2 regions of the Methylopila sp. 73B genome follow, and region 1 is predicted to be linked to the other one. Evidence: riboswitches for the same ligand, from Rfam matches in the RefSeq annotation. Region 1 holds a riboswitch; the other holds the start of a gene.
The links. Region 1 has a riboswitch for cobalamin ahead of K244_RS0111035 (TonB-dependent receptor). Riboswitches for the same ligand answer to the same signal wherever they lie in the genome.
Positions count from the first base shown of each region.

Region 2: another riboswitch for cobalamin. It lies ahead of bluB (5,6-dimethylbenzimidazole synthase); the one in region 1 lies ahead of K244_RS0111035 (TonB-dependent receptor).

Region 1 is NZ_JAFV01000001.1:2,273,645-2,278,097, forward strand. Features, by position in the region: gene K244_RS0111035 (TonB-dependent receptor) at 98-2,101, opposite strand; cobalamin riboswitch at 2,220-2,420, opposite strand; gene K244_RS0111040 (Na/Pi cotransporter family protein) at 2,501-4,156, opposite strand; gene K244_RS0111045 (aspartate aminotransferase family protein) at 4,392-4,453, opposite strand, start outside.
Region 2 is NZ_JAFV01000001.1:3,072,139-3,076,591, forward strand. Features, by position in the region: gene K244_RS0114720 (energy transducer TonB) at 1-319, shown strand, start outside; gene K244_RS0114725 (thioredoxin domain-containing protein) at 601-1,239, opposite strand; gene K244_RS0114730 (TIGR00645 family protein) at 1,475-2,017, shown strand; gene K244_RS0114735 (hypothetical protein) at 2,120-2,620, shown strand; gene bluB (5,6-dimethylbenzimidazole synthase) at 2,633-3,340, opposite strand; cobalamin riboswitch at 3,415-3,599, opposite strand; gene K244_RS0114745 (heme-binding protein) at 3,736-4,453, opposite strand, start outside.

The DNA of each region.
Region 1 (4,453 bases):
GTGGTGGAGCGGTCCGCCTGCACGGGGCCCGGCCGCAGCGCAACCCCCGCCAACGCCGCCGCGGCCCAGAGGGCCGGCGCCAACGTCCGCCCGCCCGTCAGAACGACACCTTCACGCCGCCATAGGCCGCCCGGCCGGGCGTGTTGTAGGTGAAGACCTCCTCGTACTGCTTGTCGAAGAGGTTCTCGATCCGTCCGTAGACCTCGGCGTTCTCGGTCACCTTGTAGGAGGCGGCCATGTTGACGAGCGTGTAGGCCTTCAGCGAGACGGGCGCCCGCTCGAATGTCTCGGCGTCAAACCGGTTGTCCTTCTGCCGGCCGTTGTAGACGACGCCAAGATTGGCGTTCGCGCGGCCGTCGAGGAACACGTAGTTGACGTTCACGCTGCCGATGTGGCGCGGCCTGCGGACCAGCGTGTCGCCGTTGGGATCCTCGCCGTCTGTGAACGTGTAAGCGGCGCGGACGCTGACATCCGCGAAAGGCCTCACCGTCAGGCCGAGTTCGACGCCGTCGATTTTGGATTTGCCCGCGAGGTTGACCGGCTGACCCGCGCCTTTCGCCGGGACGAACTCACTGGAGATCAAGTCCTTCACGCGTTGCTGGAAATAGGTCGCGTCGAGGACCACGCGGTCGTTCCAGAACGGCTGGTCGAAGCCGACGTCCCAGCCCTGCGCCCTCTCCGGCGTGAGGTTCTCGTTCGAGACGAAGTTGTCGGCGAAGCCGAACAGCTCGAAGGTCGTCGGGTTCTTCAGGCCCGTGCCGTAGGAGGCCCGGATCTTGGTCTTCGAGCGCTGGAAGGTGTAGGCGCTCGCCAGACGAGAGGTCGTGTCGTCCTCGAACCGGTCGTTGAAGTCGTGTCGGATGCTGCCAGTCACGAACAGGCTGTCGAACAGGCCGAGCTGGTACTGTCCGACGAGACCCGCGTTGTCGATGTGCTGCTTGACGGTGGGCGCGCGCTGAGACGGAAACTGCGTGAAACTGTCTACGGCGTCGCGCGTGTGATCGGCGCCGAAGGTCACCACGTGGCTCGCCGGCAGCCCTGCTTCGGTCGCGAAGCGGTAGTTCGTCTGGTAGTCGAACCGCGTCATCTCGCCGACGGTCGCGAAGGTCTTCGCACCGTCGCCGTCGAAGCTGCGGCGGTCGGAGTTGGTGTAGCTCAGCCCCGCGACATGGCCCCAGGCGCCGTCGAGCAGCGTCGCCGTCATCTGCGCGCGGCCGTAGAACTGCTTGCCCTTTTCGGTGTCGCGAGTGTCGACGGAGGCCGCAAAGGGCGATCCGTCGGAGGCGGCTCCGAAGCCGTCGCGATCGGCCTTGAAGTCGGTGTAGCGGGCGACGCCGGTGAACTCGAGGAGCTCATTTGGCCGAACCGAGACCTTGGCGAGGCCTGTTCCGCTTTGGTAGCCGTCGCGGTCGAGCGAGGAGGTCGGCGCGAAGGCGTCGAAGCGTTTGGCGGTCGAGATCCCGCTCGTGCGATAGCCCTGGCCGGCGATGAGATAGTCATAGGCTTGCGTTCCGCCGGACACGGAGGCCGTGCCGGTGAGGGCGCCGAACGAACCGCCCTCGATGTTCGCCCGGAAGCGCGTCGGTCCCGGCTCGCCCTTGCGGGTCGTGATGTTGATCACGCCGCCGACCGCGTCGGAGCCGTAGAGCGCGCTCTGTGGACCCCGCAGCACGTCGACGCGCTCGACTTCGAGATTGAGCAGGTTGGCGAAGTCGAACTCCGCGCTCGTGCCCGGATCGTTCATCCGGATCCCGTCGACGATGACGAGCGTCTGGTTGCCCTCCGATCCGCGGATGCGGACCTGGGTCAGGGCGCCGAGCGGACCGGTGCGGTTGACGGCGACGCCGGGGAGTTCGCGCAGGACGTCGGAGACGACGCGGATCTGGCGGCGCTTCAGTTCCTCGCCGGAGATCGAGGAGACCGCGCTGCCGATCGCGGCGGCCGGGCCCTCGACCCGGTTCGCGGTGACCGAGATCTCTTCGAGCGCGGTGGAGTCGTCGGCGGGCGCCTGCTGGGCGGCCGCTGAGGCGGCGAGGACGGAGGAAACGGCGAGGACGGCGGCCGCGTGGGCGCGCCGTGGGCGGGACAACAGGTTGGACATGGAGACCCCGAGCGGGACGAGTGGCACGTCACCGCGAACTCGAGGTCTTGCCGCAAACGCACGTCACGTGCGCCGACGGTTCGCCCACCATCGGTGCACCCCGCCCGACGCGTTCGCGTGTGACCACACGACTGACGGCAGGTCTCCTGGCTCACGGGTCGCCGCGCTGGTCGTCGCCTTCCCGGGACCGAAGGCCCAGTGGCTGAGTGACGAAGCGCTCGCCGTTTACAGTAGCGGGGGCTGCCGCGGCATGAGGTCGTTAGACCCGCACCGCGTTCCCTTTTGATCCCCGAGGGGAACCGTCGCGGCGGACGCTATGGCGGACATGTCGCGGCTGTCAATTGGCGCTGCGGCCGACTCGGGACCTCAGCTCCCGCCCATCAACAGGAGCGACGCCGGTCAGGACCGCCCCGGCGCCAGCCGGCTCGCGCGAAGCTGGCCGTCGCTCTCGAGCAGGCCGTGGACGGTCGCTGCGATGTGCGCCTCGATGCGCTTCAGGTCGCGCGTGATGTCGAGCTGCAGCGCGCTGGTCTCGATCTGGTCGGCGCGGCCCGACCGCATCTCGGCGAAATGGCGTTCGGTGGCCTCGCGCTCCAGTTCGCGGAACTGCTCCTTCTCTGCGACCAGCCGCCGGGCGGCCTGGTGGTCGCCCGACATGAACACCGCGACCGCGAGGCGCAGGTGCTCGCACAGCCGCGCGTGCATGGCGTCGATGCGCTGGATCGCGGCCGGCGGCAGCAGGCGTTTGTCGCGGATGCGCTGCGCCGCCATCTCCATCAGGTTCTTGTCGACGATGTCGCCGATGTGCTCGAGGTTGATCGCGAGAGCGAGCGTGGCGAAGACCCTTTGGGTCTCCTTGTCGCTCAGCCGGTCGTGGTCGATCGCCCCGATGTAGAGCTGGATCTTGTCGTAGAGCGTGTCGAGCACGTCGTCGGTGCGGCTGACGTTGAGCACGCGGCCGATGTCGTCATGGGCGAAGGCGCCCTGCGAGCCCTTCAGCATGCCCTCCACCACGTCCGCCATATGCAGCACCTCGCGCGCGGCGTTGGCGAGCGCGACCGAGGGCGTCGAAAGCGCGGCCTCGTCGAGGTACAGCGGCGTGGCGGGATCGCCTTCCGTCGGCCGGTCGGGCAGCGCGCGCTTGAGAAGCGCCGCGAGCTGCGGCAGCAGGCCGATGAACAGCGCGGCGGTGGCGAGGTTGAAGGCGAGATGGCCAAGCGCCGCGAGCCGCGCCGGATCGGCGTCGACGACGGACAGCGCTTGTGCGATCGGGCCCAGGAACGGCAGCGCCAGCGCGCAGCCGACGAGGCGGTTGGCGAGATTGCCGAGCGGCGCCCGAAGCTTCGCGGGCGCGCCGCCCATGGCGTCGATCAGCGGGTTGAGCGCGCTGCCGAGGTTGCAGCCGAGCACCATGGCGAGCGCCGCCTCGGTCGAGATCACGCCCGCGCCCGCGAGCGACATCACGAACAGCATGGCCGCGACCGAAGAGTGCGCGGCCCAGCTCAAGGCGGCGGCCAGCAGCACCGTGATCAGCGGCTCCTCGGTCAGCGCGCCGAGCAGCATCCGGAGCGTGGCCGAAGCCTCGATCGGCCGCATGGTCTCCACCAGCAGATGCAGCGCGAGCAGCATCAGGCCGAGGCCGATCGCGGTCTGCGCCAGGTCGCGGACGAGGCTGGACCGCCCCCGGCGGTAGACTGCGACGCCGAGGAACAGCAGCAGCGGGAAGACATAGGACACGTCGAAGGACGCGACCTGCACGATCAGCGTGGTGCCGACGTTCGCGCCCAGCATCATGGCGAGGGCCGGGGCGAGCTCCACGGCCCCTGCCCCGCTGAAGGAGGCGATCATCAGGGCGGTCGCGGTCGACGACTGCAGCAGGGCCGTGACGCCGACGCCGGCCAGGAAGGCGCGGCCGCGGTTGCGCAGGGCCTCGCCCAGCATGTGGCGCAGGTCGCTGCCGAAGGCGCGCTGCACGCCGCTGCTGACCACGTGCACGCCCCAGAGCAGAAGCGCGACCTCGCCCAGCAGTTCGATCAGGACGTGGGTGGCGCTCATGCTGTCGCGACGCTGCGCGCGTGTCCCGGCCTTGAGCCGGAACCCAGACGCGCTGCGCTCCACGGTTCTCGGCCCGACGTCTCCGCCCCCTCCCCCTTGCGGGGAGGGTAAGGGTGGGGGTGGTCCAGAACCGAACGCCGTGGGTCGGCACAGAGCGGCATGGGGGTCGGCGACGTGTCCGGAACCACCCCCACCCCCGGCCCCTCCCCGCAAGGGTGAGGGGGGAAGGCCCGGCTCAATCTCCCCTCTCGGCGAGCGCGCCGTCGATCGCCGTCTCCAGCCGGTCGAGCGCGAGCG
Region 2 (4,453 bases), 800 kb from region 1:
AACCGCCGCCTCCGCGAGCGCGTCCGGCGCCGCCGGCGAAAGCCCCGTCACGTGGCAGGCCCGCCTGATGGCGCACCTCGAGCGGCGCAAGCTCTATCCCTCCGCCGCTCGCGCCCGCGGGGAGACGGGGACGGCCTATGTGCGGTTCCGCATCGACGGCGAGGGCAACGTGCTGTCAATCTCGCTCGCCCGCTCGTCCGGCCATTCCGAGCTCGATCAGGCCGTTCTGGCGCTGGTCCGGCGCGCCTCGCCTGTGCCCGCGCCGCCGCCGCAGGCCCGGCGCATGATCACGGCGCCGGTGCAGTTCAGCGTACGTTGAGCACGGTCCTGCTACTCAGAAATGGACGCACTTCAGTCCATTCCGGCTCGGCGGCAGGCCCCGGAGGAGTCGATGCGCCATGAGGAGGTACGCGCGACCGCCACGGTCAACGAGTTCCCTCCATTCGGCCAACAGCGGCCGAGCGTCAGTCAGCCGGGCACAATTTCGCCAACCTGAGGCGACGTGGAGCATCGTATGCTGCAACCCCTCATTCTCTGAGGCTGGAAATTTTTCCTGAGCGGGGTTCGATGGTTTTTCAAGCCGTTCCGCCGCACCCGCCGTCAGGCCAGCATCGGGTCGACGATCGCGCTGAAGCGCTCGAGAGTCAGCGCCCCCTGCTCCTTCCGCCCGCCGCTGAAGAAGAAGGTCGGGGTGCCCGTCACGCCGGCGACCGCGCCGCCGCGGGCCACCGTGTTGACGTCGTCGAGCAGCTTCTGGTTGGAGAGACAGGCCTCGAAGGCCTCGTTGGTCATGCCGACCTGCTTCATGACCCGCTTGAGCTCCGCGACCGGATCGGGCGCGTGCGCCCAGGTTTCGGAGCTGCGGTAGAGCAGGTCGATCGTCGAATACCAGCGATCCTCCGGCGCGCAGCGCGCCAGCATGAAGCCGCCGGCCGCGAGCGCGTTCGTCGGGAACTCCCGCATGACGAAGCGGATCTTGCCGGGATCGACGTACTTCGCCTTGATCTGCGGCCAAGTGTTGAGGTGGAAGTTCAGGCAGTGATGGCAGGTGATCGACGCGTATTCGATCACCTTGACCTTGGCGTCGGCCGGTCCGAACGCCTGTTCGGGGAGCGGCCCCGGCTTGGCGAGAGCGGCCTCGTCGACGGTTTGCGCCCGCAACGGCGCGACGCCCAAGGCAAGGCTCAGCGGGGCCGCGCCCATGGCGGCGAGCAGCGTTCGACGGCTTTGGCCGATCATCCTTCATCCTCCCGAGTTTCACGCACACCGTGACGCCATCGCGGGGCGCCGGTTCAAGAGGGCGGAGATCACGAATAGGCGAGCGCTCGATTTGCCCCCGGGGGGTCCATCGGTCGTCGGACGGCGGCGAACCGCCGCGCTTCACGTCTTCGAGCGGTCGCCCGGGACCGCCGCGCCGCATGCTATCCGGGGCCCTCGGCGCATCGCCGACCGTCATCAACTCCGGAACCCGACCTTGTCCGCTGAAAAGCCCCTGTCCGCAGGCCGCCTGCGTCCGTTGCCTCTTGTCATCTTCAGCTCGCGCTGGCTCCAGCTGCCGCTCTATCTCGGCCTGATCCTCGCGCAGTGCGTCTACGTGTTCCAATTCCTAAAGGAGCTGTGGCACCTCGTGAGCCACGCCACCTCCTTCACCGAGCAGCAGATCATGCTGACCGTGCTCGGCCTGATCGACGTCGTGATGATCTCGAACCTGCTCGTGATGGTGATCGTCGGCGGCTACGAGACCTTCGTGTCGCGCCTCGGCCTCGCCGGCCACCCCGACCAGCCAGAATGGCTGAGCCACGTCAACGCCGGCGTGCTGAAGGTGAAGCTCGCCATGGCGATCATCGGCATCTCGTCGATCCACCTCCTGCGCACCTTCATCGAGGCCGGCAAGATCGGCGTGCCCGGCGGGCTCACCTCCGAAGGCGTGATGTGGCAGACCATCATCCATTCGATCTTCATCCTCTCGGCCATCGGCATCGCCTTCGTCGACAAGATGACGCAGCAGGAGCACTGAGCGGCGCGCAGGCTCCGGGCGTCGCCGCGGCCAGGGTTGATTCCGCCAGCGTGATCGGGCGATGACTCCTGCGGTCCATCCGCGCCGCAGGAGACCCGAGCCATGATCTCAGCCCGCCTCTCGCCCGCCGTCGCGCTCTCCTTGCTCGCCTTCGGCCCGACCGCCGCATCGGCGCAGGACGCCCCCGAGGTCTGGAACTCCGGCTACCAGATGGGCGCGCACTGGGCGGCGGTCTCCACCAAGGGCGGCGACGTGCTCTCGTTCTCCTGCGGCGAGGGCGGCGGGCCCCATGTCCAAAAGGGCGCCTCGGCGCGCGTGGTGCTGGCCTCCATCAAGGGCCAGGCCGCGACGCGCCAGACAGTCGAGGCGCAGTTTGTCGCCGACGGCCTCGCGGTCGCCTTGCCCATGACCGCGTCGGAGGGCGAACTGACGCTTGGCCAAGGCGCCGACCCCGCCGCCCTGGCCAAGCTTGTTGGCGCTCTTCGGACCGCCAAGGCCGTGTCGGTCGCGATCGAGGGCGTCTCCACGTCCTTCGCATCGACAGGATCAAGCGAAGCGCTCGAAGGCGTCGCCGGCTGCGCCAAGGCGCAGGCGAAACCGTAACCGGCGGGGCCCTCACTCGGCCTGAGTGGGCCTCTCGCCCCAGCGCTCCTCGAACACCACGTCGTCGAGCGGCGACCGTCGCGCCCAACGCCGCGCCTCGAGCTCGGGCCGGACGAAGAGTTCATCGACGTAGCCCACGCAGAGATAGGCGACGACCACGGCGCGCTCCGGCACGCCGAGCAGAGGCTTCAGATCCTCCGGGTCGAAGATGCTGACCCAGCCGACCCCGACCCCCTCCGCCCGCGCCGCGAGCCACAGGTTCTGCACGGCGCAGACCGTGCTGTAGAGGTCGGTGTCGCGCTGGTGCGTGCGGCCGAGGACCTGCGGCCCGCCGCGGTCCCGGTCGCAGGTGACGCAGATGTTGAGCGGCGCGGTCAGGATGCCTTCGAGCTTCAGGCTGCGGTAATGATCGCCGCGCGCGCCCTCGAACCGTTCGGCGGCTTCCGCGTTGCGAAGCGTGAACGCCTCGTGGACGCGGCCGCGCGTCTGCGGATCGCGGATGAGGATGAAGTTCCAGGGCTGCATCAGCCCGACCGAGGGCGCGGCGTGGGCCGCGGCGAGGATGCGCCGCAAGACGTCGTCCGGCACCGGGCGCGCCGAAAACTCGTTCCGCACGTCGCGGCGGGTCTCGATGGCGCGGTAGACGGCGCCCCGCTCGGCTTCGGAGAACGCCCCCGCCGGCGCAAGGTCCGAGGTCTGGTCGCCCTGCGGCAGGGGCATCGGAGACGTCACGGCAAGCGACATCGCTTTCGCTCCTCTTCAGCGAATGCAACGCCCCTCCCGCCGTCCGCGCGGTCATGGCTCTGGCGTCCGGCCGGTCTTCTGGCTCGGGATCGTCCCGGGCGCGGCGCCTTCCCGGCCTTGTCGGCCAGTGGCGTCATGCCGTCCCGGTCCCCCTCACAGCGTCGGGCACGCCGCGGGTTCGCACCGCGTTTCCGATTCTCCCGCTCGCGCGGGCACCGAACGATGCGGATGCTAGCCGCCCGCGCCGCGACGGCCAAGCCGCCGATGGTCGTGGACCCAGCGCGCCGCACGTCGCGCGGCGCGCCTCACAGGGGCCTGTCGTGCGGCGGGCGGGAACAATCACCTGCGGCGCGACCCGCTCGTTGGCGGCGTCAGGATGCCGGGACAGTTACGCCTGCGGTGCCCCTATCGTTCGGGCAATGCGGATGTCCGTTCGTGTTGTCGAAGATCATCTTGTCGGCGACGTTGGTCGGCGTTCTCGCCAGCCTGTTCCGCGTGCGGAACGCTGTTGAATGATCGGCGCAGGCCGTGTCCCCCGACAGCCCGAGCCCGCCGACCGCGGTGTTGCCGCTGTAGAGACCAAGTCCGCCGCCGAAGGTGATCGTGCCGCCGACGCGCTTGCCGATCAGCGGGTCCTCCGGCGTTCCGAACTTGGCGTAGTCGCCGTCGTAGACGGCGTCCCCATCCAGCGGGTTGCCCGCCGCGAGACCGAAGAGGGGATTGCCGCCGCTCGGGCTGCCCTGCACCCAAGGGTACAGCATCGCCGTCGAGATCGGCGCACCGTCAAGGCTGAGGCCGTTCGCGGTGAACGCCTTGGCGGCGGCGATCTGACGGCTGAGCAGCCATTGGGATCCAACGGTCGGTCCTGAGTAGGCGACGGCGCACACCGTCCCGCTACGGTTCACCACGACCGCCCAGTAGTGGTTGTTCAAGCCGGTGGAATCGACTTCGTCGGCCTGGAGAAGCGCTGATCTCAGCGCCGCGTGAGTGACCGGGCAATCTTCGGCTTGAGCAGCGTCGACATGCGCGACGGCGGCAAAGCCAGCCACGGTCAGCGTGCACGCAAACGCGCGCCCCATTTTCTGCAAG